Regions from separate parts of the Terrabacter sp. NPDC080008 genome, predicted to be linked through region 2. Evidence: riboswitches for the same ligand, from Rfam matches in the RefSeq annotation. Region 2 holds a riboswitch; the other holds the start of a gene.
The links. Region 2 has a riboswitch for cyclic di-AMP ahead of AB0316_RS14585 (C40 family peptidase). Riboswitches for the same ligand answer to the same signal wherever they lie in the genome.
Positions count from the first base shown of each region.

Region 1: it holds a riboswitch for cyclic di-AMP, as region 2 does, so the genes downstream of both, AB0316_RS05760 (transglycosylase family protein) here and AB0316_RS14585 (C40 family peptidase) in region 2, are expected to answer to the same signal.

Region 1 is NZ_JBFBLC010000001.1:1,214,334-1,222,093, reverse strand. Features, by position in the region: tRNA gene AB0316_RS05765 (tRNA-Thr) at 42-114, opposite strand; gene AB0316_RS05760 (transglycosylase family protein) at 282-983, opposite strand; cyclic di-AMP (ydaO/yuaA leader) riboswitch at 992-1,197, opposite strand; gene AB0316_RS05755 (serine/threonine-protein kinase) at 1,536-3,335, opposite strand; gene AB0316_RS05750 (CBS domain-containing protein) at 3,414-3,845, opposite strand; gene AB0316_RS05745 (trehalose-6-phosphate synthase) at 4,074-5,576, shown strand; gene otsB (trehalose-phosphatase) at 5,573-6,376, shown strand; gene AB0316_RS05735 (LacI family DNA-binding transcriptional regulator) at 6,462-7,475, opposite strand; gene AB0316_RS05730 (glycoside hydrolase family 13 protein) at 7,477-7,760, opposite strand, start outside.
Region 2 is NZ_JBFBLC010000004.1:445,891-453,650, forward strand. Features, by position in the region: gene AB0316_RS14570 (hypothetical protein) at 1-671, opposite strand, end outside; gene AB0316_RS14575 (MFS transporter) at 739-1,968, shown strand; gene AB0316_RS14580 (iron dependent repressor, metal binding and dimerization domain protein) at 1,998-2,693, shown strand; cyclic di-AMP (ydaO/yuaA leader) riboswitch at 2,843-3,008, shown strand; gene AB0316_RS14585 (C40 family peptidase) at 3,011-3,817, shown strand; gene AB0316_RS14590 (DsbA family oxidoreductase) at 3,917-4,603, shown strand; gene AB0316_RS14595 (STAS domain-containing protein) at 4,667-5,059, opposite strand; gene AB0316_RS14600 (SpoIIE family protein phosphatase) at 5,052-7,268, opposite strand; gene AB0316_RS14605 (hypothetical protein) at 7,444-7,701, opposite strand.

The sequences.
Region 1 (7,760 bases), on a different contig from region 2:
GGCGAGCAGGAGACCTTCCTGCATGTTTGTGCTGGTCAGAGAGCTGGCGAGGGGACTCGAACCCCTAACCCCCTGTTTACAAGACAGGTGCGCTACCGATTGCGCCACGCCAGCACGCCCGCGGCACGAGCCTGCGGACGGGCGAAAGCGTAACGGAGCCCCGCGGCATACGCCCAAACGACGGCCGCCGGCGGGCGCGGGCCGGCCGGGGACAGAAGAACGGCCCCGCGCAACCCAGGGGTTGGTCGCGCGGGGCCGTCCGGCTCAGTTCTACCAGCAGGTCAGGGAAGGCGGAGCACCTGGCCGACGAAGATGAGGTTCGGGTTGGTGACCCGGGCCCCGTTCGCCTTCCACAGCGTCTTCCAGCCACCGCGCACGTGGTAGCGCTCGGCCAGCTGGCCGAGGGTGTCGCCGCTGCGGACGGTGATCTGCCGGCCCGTGGCGGTGTTCCTGGCCGTGTTCGTGACCGTCGGGGCGGCGGCGTACGTCTTCTTCTTGCTGACGGACTTCTTGACGGTCGACTTCTGGACGGTCGACTTCTTGGTGGTCAGCGGCGCACGCTGCGTGGAGCGGGAGACGCTGATGTTGCTCGAGGTCGCACCGCCGTTGGAGCGGCTGAGGCCGGCACGCACCGAGCAGACGGGCCAGGCGCCGGGGCCCTGGCCGGCGAGCACGCGCTGCGCCACGGCGATCTGCGCGTCACGCGAGGCGAAGTCGGCGCGCGAGGCGTAGGCGCCGCCGCCGTAGCCGAGCCACGTGCTCTTGGTGAACTGCAGGCCGCCGTAGAAGCCGTTGCCGGTGTTGATGTGCCAGTTGCCGCCGGACTCGCACGCGGCGACCGCGTCCCAGACCGAGGACGCCTTGGCCGAACCTGCGGTGGCGAGGCCCCCGACGATGGTGGCCGCTCCGGCGATGCCGACGCCCGCAAGGCGCTGCTTCACAGAGATCTTCTTCGCCGCAGCATGCTTGGACAGGTACTGCATGGTTGGGTGTTTCCTTCCTGACGTGCGCCTGCGGGGTTAGCTGTCGGGTTGGGGCGTCAGGTGCCCTGTCGCAGAAGCGACTTCACCCCCAGGCCAGATGCCACCTCGCGCTTCTTCGCGTGAGTGTGCTCTGACCGCACTGGGTCCCCCGTCCTCGCCCGGCCCACGGGTGTGGGCTACATCCCTGGCTGGCGAGGCTCGGCGCGCTCAGGGAACGGATTTTTGGGTGTCCATGTGAAGTTGTGGGGAGCGGCCGGCCCAAGCCGGACGCGACGAAGCGGAACGGGACGACGAGTCGATCCCCCCCTTCCGGCCCAAGAGCCGGGTGCCGCCGAGCACTGACGGTACGTGAGGTTTCAACGCCACACAAGCCGAGTCGAGACAATTTCGTGATCTTTTCGTCGCCCACCGGTCTGGGGTGATGCGGTACGCCCACACGAGGCCCACGGCCCGCTCACGAGCGACACACAGGGGGCGTACGCGTGGAGCGCGCCATCGAAGGGCCCACTCAGCCCGCTCGGGCTCCCGTGCAGGCCGTGCCTGTCCGACCGGTCAGCGCCCGAACGGGCTGGCGCTGAAGGGGGTCCAGGTGAAGCTCATGCCGTGCCGCAGCGCCGTCAGCGCCGCCACCGCGCCGAAGACCACGAGCACACCCGAGACGACCTGTCCCGCGACGCCGCTCGGCACGATCGTCCGCGCCATCGAGCGAGACCCTCGCCGCAGCGACGCCCCACCGGGGCCCCACCAGAGCATCAGCAGGCCGATGGCGCCACCGACGGCCAGCGTTGCGGGAGAGCCGGGCCCGAGGTCACCACCCTGGGCTCCCGCGAGCATCAGCGCTGTTGCGAAGACGCCGGCGAGCGCCACGGCGACCGGCAGCAGCAGTCCCACGACCGTCGCGACCGCACCGACGACGAGGTGCCAGGGGCTCGAGACCACGGCGAACGGCACGTCGCTGCGGCGCCGGCCGAAGTCGTAGCGCCGCAGCACCAGGGCGGTCACCGACCGGTCGGTGGCACGGGCCAGGGCAGACAGCATGGCGATCGAGACGAGCGCCACCCCGGGCCACGCCATCAGCGTGCCCACCCAGGCGACCGCCACGGCAGCGAGCAGCCCGGTGCGAGTGGGCAGCCCGATGCGCGGGTCCCCCTCGCGCTGGACGGGCTCCTGGTCCTCCCAGCCGTCCTCGTCGTCCCACGGACCGTTGGGGCCGGCGTCGTCGTCCCAGCCGCGCTCGTGGGACGGCGGCGGCACCGGAGCGGGCACCCGCGGCCGGGTCGTCGGGGGCGCCCACCGAGACGGCGCGGGCGGGAGCTGCGCGGCGACCGGGTCGAGCGCCGGCTGGACGGCGGTGTGCACCCAGGGCATGACGGCCGTGCCGGCGCCCTCGACCACCTGTGTGTCACCCGGCGTGGCGGACCGCCCGTCGTCCCACAGTCCACCCCGGGGCGTCGGCACGATGGCCGCCTGGCCCGCGGCATACGCCTCGAGGGCGGCGATGACCTCGTCCGCGTGGGGGCGCTGGCGCGGGTCGGGCGACAGCGAGGCGCGCAGCAGCGGCACGAGGCGGGGGTCGACCCCGTCGAGGTCCACCTCGCCGGCCCGGACGCGGGCGAGCACGGCATCCATGCGCCCGCGCCCGAACGGCGGACGACCCGACGCGGCATACGTGATCGTCGCGGCCCAGCCCCACCAGTCGGTGGCGTCGGTGATGGCCGCGCCCTCCACGAGCTCGGGTGAGAGGTAGCCGGGCGTGCCCATGACGAGACCGCCGACGGTGTGGCGCACGTCGTCCTGCAGGTGGGCGATGCCGAAGTCGATGAGGACGGGGTCGCCGTCCTCGAGCAGGACGTTGCCGGGCTTGATGTCGCGGTGCACGACGCCGCAGGCGTGGATCGACCGGATCGCCTCGGCGATGCCGCGCGCGAGCCGCAGCAGGTCGGCCGGTGGCAGGGGGCCGTGGTCCTCGACGACCTCGTCGAGGGCAGGACCGGGCACGTAGCGGGTCACGAGGTAGGGCCGCGGCGCCATGACGTCGGCGTCGATGACGCTCGCGACGCGGGCGTCGCGGATGCGCGAGAGCGTGTCGACCTCGCGGGAAAGCCGCTGGCGCGCGTCGGCGTCGTGCGCCACGTGCGAGCGCAGCACCTTGATCGCCACGGCACGGCCGCGCGGGTCGAGGGCGAGGTGCACCACGCCCATCCCGCCCTCGCCGATCTCCTCGATGAGGCGGTAGGGGCCGATGCGCTGCGCCGACGCGGGCCGGGTCGGGGCGGCCGCGGTGGGCAGCGCCCCGGTGCGCGTGCCGGGCCGGGGGCTCGGCACCCGCGCGGTCCGGTCGTACGCAGTCATGCCCCTACGGTATGCGACTGCGGCGCGGTCGCCGGGACACTCCCGAGGCGCGCCCCGAAGTGTCCGGCTTCCGGCCGGTCAGTGGCTGATGTAGTCGCGCAGCTGGTCGCGCTCGGACTGCAGCTCGGCCAGCCGGTGCTTGACGATGTCGCCGATCGAGACGATCGCCGTCAGCCGTCCGGCCGGATCGACGATGGGCACGTGGCGCACCCGCTCCTCGGTCATCGTCCCGGCGAGGTCTGCGACGTCGTCGTCCGCAGAGCCGGTCGTGACGTCGCTCGTCATGATCTGCGAGACCGGGCCGTCGAGCACGCCGGTGCCCGTCGAATGGAGGTGCAGCACGACGTCGCGCTCGCTCACGATCCCGTCGATGCTCGTCCCGTCCGTGCTCACCACGACGGCGCCGATGCGGTGATCGGCCAGCAGGGCGAGCAGGGTCGAGACGCTCGCATCGGGCTGGATGGTGATGACCTCGCTGCCCTTGTGGCGCAGCACGTCCGAAATCTTCACGGCGACTCCTTCACCTTGTGGATGCGCCTCCGGCGGCCCACCCCAACACGCCGAGGTGCGCCGGAGATGCCCTGACTCGACCCTAGAGCCGCACCGCACCCGGCCGCCAGACTTCGCTCGTTAGAGTGAGACGCGATCGCGTCCCTCGTGCCGCGGGCCGGTGCTCGTGGACCGGCACCCGTCCCATCGGGTATGCGGCAACCGTCCTCGAGTGCAGGAGTTGATTGCGTGTCGTCCGACCGGCCGACCTACGACCTCGTCATCGCGGCCAACCGCCTGCCCGTCGACAAGGTCGTCACCGACGACGGCGAGGTGGAGTGGCGGCGCAGCCCCGGCGGCCTCGTGACGGCCATGGAGTCGGTGATGCGCTCGCAGCCGGGCGCCTGGGTCGGGTGGGCCGGAGACGCCGGCGACGCGCCCGAGCCGTTCGAGGAGGACGGCATCTACCTGCACCCGGTCCCCCTGTCGGCCGAGGACGTGCGCGACTACTACGAGGGCTTCTCCAACGACACCCTCTGGCCGATCTACCACGACGTCATCGTCCCGGCGAGCTTCCACCGCGAGTGGTGGTCGAGCTACCGCCGGGTCAACCAGCGCTTCGCCGAGGCGGTCGCCGAGGTGGCTGCCGAGGGCGCCACCGTCTGGGTTCAGGACTACCAGCTGCAGCTCGTCCCGGCGATGCTGCGCACGCTGCGCCCCGACGTGCGCATCGGGTGGTTCAACCACATCCCCTTCCCGCCCGTCGAGCTCTTCGCCCAGCTGCCGTGGCGCACCCAGCTGCTGAACGGCCTCCTCGGCGCCGACTTCCTCGGCTTCCAGCGCCAGGCCGACGCCCGCAACTTCATCCGCGCCTGCCGCCAGCTGCTCGGGGCGGCGACCCGGCGCGACCGCGTCACGGTCGAGGGCGAGAACCGCCAGGTGCGCGCCGCCGCCATCCCGATCTCCGTCGACTTCAAGGGCCTCGAGGAGCTCGCCAAGCGGCCCGAGGTGATGGCCCGCGCCAAGGAGATCCGCGAGAGCCTCGGCAACCCCGAGGTGCTCATGCTCGGCGTCGACCGGCTCGACTACACCAAGGGCATCCGGCACCGGCTCAAGGCCTACGAGGAGCTGCTGTCCGAGCGGCGCCTCGGGCCACCCGAGGTCACCCTCGTGCAGGTCGCCACACCGAGCCGTGAGCGCGTCGACGCCTACCGCATCCTGCGCGCCGAGATCGAGCAGACCGTGGGCCGCATCAACGGCGAGCTGGGCAAGATCGGCGCGCCGGCCGTGCACTACCTGCACCACTCCTACCCCCGCGAGGAGATGGCGGCGCTCTTCCAGGCGGCCGACGTCATGCTCGTCACCCCCCTTCGCGACGGGATGAACCTCGTCGCCAAGGAGTACGTCACCTGCCGCCACGACCTCGGCGGCGCCCTGGTGCTGTCCGAGTTCACCGGCGCCTGGCACGAGCTGCACCAGGCCTTCGCGTGCAACCCACACGACATCGAGGGCCTCAAGCAGACGATCCTGCGCGCGATCAACACCCCGGCCAAGGACAAGCAGCGCATCATGAAGGCGCTGCGACGCCGGGTGTCCGACCACGACGTCCAGCGCTGGGCCGCCCGCTATCTCGCGGCGCTGGCCGCCGCGCCCGAGCTGCCGGCGCCCGAGCCGCGCGAGCATCCCGTCCCCCACGCCGAGGAGACCCCGCGGATGCCCGAGCCCGACAACCGCACCCGGGCCCGCTCGTGACCCACCAGGCCGCGCTCGAGGACGCCCTCACCCGCGCTGCGGCGGCACCTTGCGTGCTCGTCGCCACCGACTACGACGGCGTCCTGGCGCCCCTTGTCACCGACCCGATGCAGGCCACTCCGGTGCCCGGCGTCATCGACTCGCTGCGTTCGCTCGCCGCGCTGCCCGACGTGCACGTCGCCGTCGTGTCGGGGCGCGACCTCGCCACCCTGCGCACCCTCACCGGCCTCGAGGAGGACGAGCCGATCGTGCTCATCGGCAGCCACGGCGCCGAGTCCTCGAGCGAGGCCGTGCGCGAGGCCATGGCAGCCGCGTCCGTCACCCCCGACGACGAGGCCACGCTCGCCGAGCTGCGTTCCGACATCGAGGCGCTCGTCAAGGAGAGCCATCCACAGGCCAACATCGAGCTGAAGCCGGCGGCGGTGGTCGTCCACGTCCGCGGCCTGCCGCCGGAGGTCGGCGACGCCGCCATCGCTGACGCACGTCGCGTCGCCCTCGACCACCCGGGGGTCAAGGTGCTCAAGGGCAAGTCGGTGCTCGAGCTCTCGGTCTCCCATGCCGACAAGGGCTCTGCCGTCACGGCGCTCGCCCGCAACCTCGACGCGAGTGCCCGCCTCTACCTCGGCGACGACGTCACCGACGAGGACGCGTTCGCCCGCCTGCGACGGACCGACGACGTCACCGTCAAGGTCGGCACCGGCTCGACCGCGGCCCGCTACCGCGTCGACGACGAGTCCGCCGTGGCCGAGCTCCTGACCCGGCTGCTCGACTCCTGCTCGGCCGCCCACCCGGCGAGCTGAGCCACGCGGCTTGCCCGGCGGCACACGCCCCCGGGCCGCGTCCACGACCCGACCGCTCGGGTATGCCGCCCTGCCGTCCCCTCGGTCAGTGGCGCCGCACGGCCCCCGTCGAGCCACGGACGACCAGCTCGGGACGGAAGACGTACTCCGCTCTGGGAGAGGGTTGCCCGGCGATCTCGTCGAGGAGCGCGCGCACCGTCGCGGCGCTCATGGCGTTGACCGCCTGGCGCACCGTCGTCAGCGGGGGGTCGGTGAAGGCGATGAGCGTCGAGTCGTCGTAGCCGACCACCGAGAAGTCGCGCGGCACGTTGAGCCCGCGCTTGCGCGCCTCGCGAATGGCCCCGAGCGCCATGAGGTCCGACCCGCACACGACCGCCGTCGCGCCGCGGTCGAGCAGGCGTCCCGCGGCGGAGGCGCCGCCCTCGACCGAGAAGAGCGAGCGCTCGATGAGGTCGTCCACGTCGGAGCGGCCGGTCAGCTCCTGCATCGAGTGGCGGAAGCCGGCGATCTTGCGGATCACCGGCACGTAGCGGTCGGGCCCGACGGCGAGGCCGATCTCGCGGTGGCCCAGGCTCACGAGGTGCTCGAGCGCCAGACCCATCGACGCGACGTCGTCGTTGCTGATGAACGGCGCGTCGACGCCCTCGATGTAGCCGTTGACGAGGACGAGCGGCAGGTTGCGCTCGCGCAGCGCGATGTAGCGGTCGGGCTTGCTCGTCGTGTCGGCGTGCAGGCCGGAGATGAAGATGATGCCCGCGACACCGCGCTCGAGGAGCATCTGGACGTAGTCGTCCTCATGCACTCCCCCGGCGACCTGCGTGCAGAGGACCGGCGTGTAGCCGTTCTGCGCCAGCGAGTTCTCGATGATCTGCGCGAAGGCCGGGAAGATCGGGTTCGTCAGCTCGGGCACGATGAGCCCGACCAGCCCGGCACTCTTGCGGCGCAGGCGACTCGGGCGGTCGTAGCCGAGGACGTCGAGGGCCGTGAGGACGGCCTGGCGCGTCGACTCCGCCACGCCGGGCTTGCCGTTGAGCACGCGCGAGACGGTCGCCTCGGACACATTCGCCTGGTCGGCGATGTCACGCAGACGTGCCTTCACGTCACCTCCCCCTTCGTCGGACGTGCCGCGGGCCGTCGTCGGCCGGGCGCCACGTCCAGATGCTGACCCCGGGCCCGGAAGCGCCCAGTGTGACAGCAGTGCCGTCGACCTTGGGCGCAGGTCCGTAGAGCGGCGAGCCGTTCTCGACCCCGGCGAGGTGCCGGGCGTCGAGGACGACCGGCTCGTGGGCGGCCCGGGCGACGTGGACCAGGGCGACCTCGTCGAGCGTCTCGCGGAGGTAGACCATGGCGTCGCCCTCGGCGTGGACCCAGCGGAGGCCGCCGG
Region 2 (7,760 bases):
GGGGGAGCCAGCGAGGCCAGCACGGAGTGGCCGTCACCCACGACGCTGCGCACGATGCCCGGGTCGGCGCTGAACCCCGAGCGCCCTGCGCCGGCGAGGAGGGCGAGGGGCACGACGACGGCCCAGAGCACCTGCACGGCCCGGAAGGCGAGACGCCCGCGCGGCGAGGTGATGCGACGCGACCAGTCCCAGAGGAAGAGCAGGGGCGCGAGCAGGTGCAGGTGCGTGAGCACGAGGAAGTAGTAGGAGGGGAACGCCAATGACGCGGCGGCCACAGGGGCCAACGCGGCCCAGGCCACGACCCGCCGTCGGCCCGCGAGCCCGTGGTACGCGGCGACGCCGAGGACCGCGCAGCCGAGGACGATCTCGGCCAGCCGCCCCGAGCCAGGCGCCACGCCGGCGATCAGCCTGCAGCCGGCCACCCCGGTGACGAGCACGGCGAGCAGGTGGAGGAACGGCCGGGTCAACAGCCCCGAGAAGCGGCCGACGAGATAGCGGAGCTCGAGGACGACGCCGAGCAGCCCGAAGAGGATGAGGCCCACGACCGCCGTGGCCATCGGTGCCGCGGACGCCAGCAGCAGGGCTGCCACGGCGGCGGCGAGCACCAGCAGGGTCACGGTGCGCGATCGCAGCACCGGCCCCGTCTCGGTCGTCACCTCGCCGCCAGTCACCCGCCCATGCTGTCGACGGCCCGGCGGTGCGGCCACCCGAGTAACCCGATCGTTAGGGTCCTGTGGCGTGACCGAGACTCAGTCGGAGAGCCCGCGACAGGGGGCCGGCAGCCTGCGCGCGATCGCGCTGTCCGCGTACGGCCCGACATTGCTCGGCTCGATGGGTGCGGGCGCGGTCACGCCCATCGTCGCCGTGTCGGCGCGCGAGCTGGGCGCCTCGGTCGGGACGGCCGCCCTGCTCGTGGCCATGCTGGGCGTGGGTCAGCTCCTCGGCGACCTGCCCTCGGGCGCGCTCGCCGCGCGCATCGGGGAGCGCCGGGCGCTGCTCATCGCGGCCGTCGTCGAGGCCGTCGGGATGGTGCTCGCCGCCCTGGCCGGCGGGCTTGTCGTGCTCTTCGCCGGCGTGCTCGTCGTCGGGCTGGCCGGCTCCCTCTTCGGGCTCGCGCGGCAGGCCTACCTGACCGAGGCCGTCCCGGTCGCGATGCGCGCGCGGGCGCTGTCGACGCTCGGCGGGGTCAACCGCATCGGCTCCTTCGTCGGTCCGTTCATCGGCTCGCTCGTCATCGTGCGCTGGGGGACGGAGTCGGCGTACGCCGTCGGCGGGGTCGCGAGCACGGCCGCCTTCGTCCTCGTCCTCCTCGCCCCCGACATCACCGCGCAGGCGCACCGGGTCGTCGGGCGCGGCGTCCCGCGCAGCGTGGCGTCCGTGCTGCTGCAGCACCGCCACGTGCTGCTCACGCTCGGCACCGGCGCGATGTGCGTGGCCGGGGCCCGTGCGATCCGGGAGGCGCTCATCCCGCTCTGGGCCGAGTCGGTGGGCTTCTCGCCCGCGCAGACCTCGCTCGTCTTCGGCGTGGCCGGCGCCATCGACATGGCGCTCTTCTACCCCTCGGGGTGGTTGATGGACCGCTACGGCCGGGTCGCGGCGGCGGTGCCGAGCATGGTCGTGCTGGGGCTGGGGATGGCCGTGCTGCCATTCGCCACGAGCCTCGTCGCCGTCACCGCGGCTGCGTCGGTGCTCGGGCTGGGCAACGGCCTGGGCGCGGGACTGATCATGACCCTGGGCGCCGACGCGTCACCGGCTGACGGCCGGGCGCAGTTCCTCGGCGGCTGGCGCCTGTGCGCCGACGTGGGAAGGGCAGCGGGCCCGTTGGCGTTGTCCGGGCTGAGCGCCGTGCTCTCGCTCGGCGCGTCCGCGGTCGTCCTCGGCGCGGGCGCCCTCGTCGGGGCCGGCTGGCTGCGCATCTGGGTGCCGCGACACGACCCCACCCGGGCACCGGCGCCGGGCGGGCTCTGACCGCTGCCCGACTCTGAGAGGGTATGACCGTGACCGACCTGATCGACACCACCGAGATGTACCTCCGCACCATCTTCGAGCTGGAGGAGGAGGGCATCGTGCCCCTCCGCGCCCGCATCGCCGAGCGTCTCGGCCACTCGGGCCCCACGGTGTCGCAGACGGTGGCGCGCATGGAGCGCGACGGCCTCGTCGCCGTCACGGGCGACCGTCACCTGGAGCTGTCCGAGCGCGGCCGCCTGCTGGCCACCCGCGTCATGCGCAAGCACCGCCTCGCCGAGCGCCTCCTCGTCGACGTCATCGGCCTCGAGTGGGAGTACGCCCACGACGAGGCCTGCCGGTGGGAGCACGTCATGTCCGAGAAGGTCGAGCGCAAGATCCTCGGCCTCATCGGGGAGGGCCTCGAGTCGCCGTACGGCAACCCGATCCCGGGTCTGGCCGAGCTCGGCGTGGAGCAGGAGCAGGACTTCCTCGCCGGGCTGCGCACCTTGGCTGCCGTCGTGGGCGACGACCCGTCCGTCGTGACGATCCGGCGCATCGGCGAGCCGGTGCAGGTCGATCCCGAGGCGCTCGCGCTGCTGACCAGCGCCGGTGTCGTGCCCGGCGCGCGGGTCGAGGTGGTGCGCGAGGGAGGCCGCGTCCTGGCAGTCCGGGAGGGCGGCGAGCCGTCCGCCGGGGTGTCGCTGCCCGACGACGTCGCGGTCCACGTCTTCTGCCAGGCCGCCTGACCTCGTTTACGCGATCCCGGAAAAGTCTTTGACTTCCCGTGTCCTGAACGTGACAACCGATGGGGTGCTTGGGTACGGTTGGCCCCACTTGCTCTCCCCGTCGAGCAGGTGCCCCGGGTCGGACCGCCTAGTCCTGCCATCGACCCGAGGCTCGGCACGAACCGCATGGCAGGAGCGGGGGAACCACTTTCTGCGGACGTCGTGAGACGTCCTCGGGGTGAAGCCCTCCGTGGACCGATATCGGTCCGAGCGAAGGCCGGGCTAGTACCTCCAGCCCGAACCCGACAGCTCACCTCGCCGGCGTCGAGAGGTCAAACGTGGCTCAGAACGTTCCCGGGCGCCACCGCGCCCCCGGTCGCTTCAGCGCGCTCGCGGAGCTGAAGACGATCGCCAAGGAGTCTGCCCAGCCCGCCGTCAAGGGTGCCGCCATCGTGGCCGCCTCCGGTGGACTCGTCGCCTCGTTCGCCGGCACGGCGAACGCCGCCGACGGATCGAGCAGCGTCGTGGCGGCCCCGGCCGCCGTCGGTCCCGCGGCCGGCACCCTCACGGCAGGCAACGCCCTGTCGGCCATCGGCTTCGCCAAGCCCGCGCTCAAGCAGGCCAAGGCCGCGCCGGTCGTCATCGAGGACATCGCGGTGAAGACCCAGCGCGCCGAGCAGAAGGCCGCCGAGGAGGCTGCGACCAAGGCCGCCGCGGACCGCCAGGCCGCCTCGCAGCGGGTGTCGCGCTCCGCCGAGCGGGTTGCCCTGAACCCCGCCCCGGCTGCGGACTCCGCTCCGGCTCCCGCCCCCAGCGCCTCCGGCATCGTCGGCATCGCCCAGTCGCTGTTCGGCATCCCGTACGTCTACGGCGGCACCACCCCGTCCGGCTTCGACTGCTCGGGCTTCACCTCCTACGTCTACCGCCAGGCGGGCATCTCGATCCCGCGCACGGCGTCCGCGCAGCAGGCGGCGGCGACCCGGGTCAGCAGCCCGAGCCCCGGTGACCTGGTCTTCTTCGGCTCGCCGGCCTACCACGTCGGCATCTACGTCAGCCCCGGCCGCATGATCGACGCGCAGCGTCCCGGCACCACGACCGGCAACCACTCGATCTGGACCACGCCGTCCGGCTACGGCCGCTTCTGAGCGCCGCCTCTCGCACACACGCCCTGTGCCCCCACCGCATCGCGGTGGGGGCACAGCGCGTTCCCCGGCTCGTCCCGTGGCCCGTGGTTGACTGACGTGATGACCGTCCAGCCTGCCGCAGAGTCCACGACCCACATCGAGCTCGACCTCTGGAGCGACCTGGTCTGCCCCTACTCGTGGGTGGCCAAACGCCGTCTGCAGGCCGCCATCGCGGCCTTCGAGCGTCCGCACGACGTGACGGTGCGCCTGCGCGCCTTCGAGCTCGACCCCGACGTCCCGGTTGGCGGGTCGGTGCCGGTGCGCGAGCACCTGTCGGTGCGCTACGGCGGGGGAGACGCGGGAACCGGGCGGCTGATGAACGCCAAGGCGTCCGAAGAGGCCCAGGCCGACGACCTCGTCTTCGACTGGGACCGTGCGGTGCGGGCCAACACCTTCGACGCTCACCGGCTGTGCGCCCTGGCCGGTGAGATGGGTGGGCCGGCCCTGCGCTCTGCCGCCGACGAGCGCTTCCACGCCGCCCACTTCGGCGAGGGCCTGGCCATCGACGACCACGAGGTCCTCCAGCGCCTCGCCGCCGAGTGCGGCCTCGACGAGCGGCGGGTGGCTGCCGTCCTCGCCTCGGACGAGTACGCCGAGCAGGTGCGTGCCGACGAGCGCGAGGCGCGGTCGATGGGGGTCACCTCCACGCCCTTCGTCCTGGCCAACGGGTATGCCGCCCTGTCGGGTGTGAGGCCCGTCGACGACTACCTGGCCCTCCTTCGCGGCGTCGCCACGCAGTCCGTCTGACGGGGTCCGTCGGCCGACGGGGTCACGGCGGCCCGCGGCGGCATGACGTGACGGCGGCGCCCGCTACGGGGCCGCCTGACCCGGGGACGGCGGGAGGGCGGCATACGCCCTCGCGGTGTCGAGCAGGTCGGGTGGGCCCTCGTCGACCGGGACCACCTGGCTGAGGCGGGTCAGCTCGATGACTGCGCGGATCGGAGCGGCGCGGGGGACCACGAGGCGCAGCTCCTGGCGGCGGTCGCGCAGCCGCTCGGCGAGGCGGAAGAGGGAGGCGACCGCGGCGCTGTCGAGGAAGGTCGTGCCGGTCAGGTCGAGCACGGCGAGGGTGACCTGCTCGGGGACCGAGTGGCTCACCCCGTCGGTCACGGCGCGCGCGTTCGACAGGTCGAGCTCGCCGATGACCCGGACCACCGCGGTGGTGCCCACGCGGGCCGTGTCGACCTTGGCGAGGTCACTCACCGGACGCCCCCGACCCGCCCGGGGCCTCGGGCCCGCCGGTCGTGGGGGAGGCCACCGGGATCCGCCGGCGCAGGCGCACCGTGGTGCCGTCTGCCGTGTGCTCGACGACGACCTCGTCCATGAGGGCGTGGATCAGCTGCAGGCCCCACCCGCCGCCGCGCTCGGCAGGCCGGCGCCAGCGGCCCTCGTCACCCACCACGATCTCCAGGGTGCCGCCCTCCAGGCGCGCCTCGACGGCGAGTGCACCGGGCGCCGGGTCGCCGCTGTACGCGTGCTGGACGACGTTGGCGCAGGCCTCGCCACAGGCGACGAGCACCTCGCCGGCCGGCTCCTCGGGCACCCCGGCGCGGGCGAGCCAGCGGCGCATCGCGCTGCGGAGCTGCACGAGGTTGCGCGCCTCCGCGGGCAGGCGCAGACGCAGCTCACCGTCCACCGTCGGCAGCTGGCGCACGGCCAGGACGGCGACGTCGTCGGAGACGTGCGCGTCGTCGAGCAGGGTGTGCAGCAGGCGGTCGCAGAGCGTCTCGAGGTCGTCCTCACTGTCCTCGCCGGGGGCGGCGCAGACCTCGGTCGTCAGGCGTTCGATGCCGTCGAGCAGCGAGGCGCCCCGCCGCTCGACCAGGCCGTCGGTGTAGAGCAGGAGGGTCGCACCGGGGGGCAGGATCGCCGTGTCCTCGGTGAACGAGCTGTCCGGTGTGACGCCGATCGGAGGGGCGAGAGCCTCGGAGAGGCGGGTGGCCGCCCCGTCGGCGACGACGAGCGGAGGCGGGTGGCCGGCGTTGGTCCACCTCAGCTCGCAGGTCGTCGGATCGAGCACGAGATAGACGAGGGTCACCATCTCCGGCTCGGGCAGGCGAGCGACGAGCCGGTGCACGCCACGCATCACGGCCTTGGGGGACGGGTCCTGCAGGGCGTAGGCGCGGAGGGCCATCCGGACCTGGACCATGGTGGCAGCCGCCCGCAGGCCGTGGCCGGCGACGTCGCCCACCGCCAGCCCGACGAGGCCGCCGGGCAGCTGCACGACGTCGTACCAGTCGCCGCAGACCTGCACGTCGTCCGTCGCGGCCACGTAGCGGGCGGCGAGCGAGATCCCGGGCACGTGGGGGAGGCTGTCGGGCAGGAGGCTGCGCTGCAGGGTCTCGGCGACGTCGTGCTCGTGCCGGGCTCGGGTCCCCTCGTGGCTCAGCAGCTCCTGGGCCCGCGAGCGCTCCTCGATCTCCTGGACCAGGCGGGCGTTGGCGGCCGAGAGCTGTCGGGTGCGCTCCTCGACCCGGTGCTCGAGCTCGGCGGCGGCGGTCGCGAGCGCGGCCGCCGCCTGCACACGCTCGCTCACCAGCGCGGCGAGGAAGAACGAGGTGAGGGCGACACAGGCGTTGAAGGCCTGCAGGATGAGCATCTGCTGGAGAAGGGTCCGGCCGGCGAACTGGCCGAGGCCCTCGGCCGCCGACCAGGTGGTTACCGTGGAGGCCACGAGGGCGGCGGGTGCGGCACCGCGCAGCTGGAGTCGCCACGCCGCCCAGCCGAGGACCGGCAGGGAGAGGAACAGCACGGGCAGCCGCATCAACGCTGCGGCGGTCACGGCGGCCGTGGTCAGCACGAGGACGACTGCGGCTTGCAGCCACTGGCGCGGCGCCCACGAGCGCTGCTCGCGGAAGAGTGGGAGACACAGCAGGAAGGGGGTGAACGCCAGCACCCCCATGGCGTCACCCGTCCACCAGACGGCGAGCGTGGTCGGCACCTGACCGCTGGTGATCGAGCCGGATGCGAGGAGGACCGTGGTCCCGATGGTGGCGCTGACCAGCATGCTGCCGAGGGCCCCGATGAAGACGATGGCGACCGCGTCGGCCTGCCGGTCGAGCTGCCTGCGGAAGCCCACCCGTCGAAGCAGTGTGACGGCCAGCACGGGGGCCAGGGTGTTGCCGACCGCGATGCCGACTGCGGCGGCCAGTTCGGCACTGATCGGGACGTTGACGGCGAAGGCGGCCACGGCGATCACCGGCCACATCGAACGTCCGTAGACGAGCAGCGCGGCGACGGCGACGCCGGTCGGTGGCCAGAGCGGGGTGACGTCGTTGCCCACGAGCGAGAGTCGCAGGCCCAGCCGGGCGCTCAGGTAGTACGCGGCGCCGATCCCCAACGCCACCACCACGCGGCGCGTGGGTGTGGACCCGGCTGGCGCATCCGCGTCCGAGGGTGACTCGGTCGTCACCACGCCCGCCGTCATCGCTGGGAGCAGTTCGGCTGCACGCGCCCCGCCATGGGCACGACTCTAGGAGAGGAATGCGGTCGTGGCGAGAGCCGCTCGGCCGGTAGGCGGACGGTCGGGGGCGTATGCCGTGTGTCCGGCCACACGGCATACGTCCTCGGGTGCTTTGGCGCGGGTCCTACGCGTCGCGGGGGTAGTCGTCGTCGTCGCCCGGGACGACCTCGTGCTGCTCGAGCCGGTCGGCCTCGTCCGCCTCGTCGGCGGGCTCCGAGGGGAGGGTGTCGGAGGAGTCCGACACGGCCTCGGCGTCGGGCGCGGCGGGCGGGTCGACGGGCGCCTGCTGCTCGAGGAGGTCGGCCTCGGGGACGTCGTCGTGGTCGGGGTGCGGTGCGGTCACGTGCTCCTCCTTCTCGGTCACGGCCTCTTGTCTCAGCATGGCACGAGTGGTATATGAAATCTATGGCGCACGCCATAGATCGCACGAGGCGATCGTGG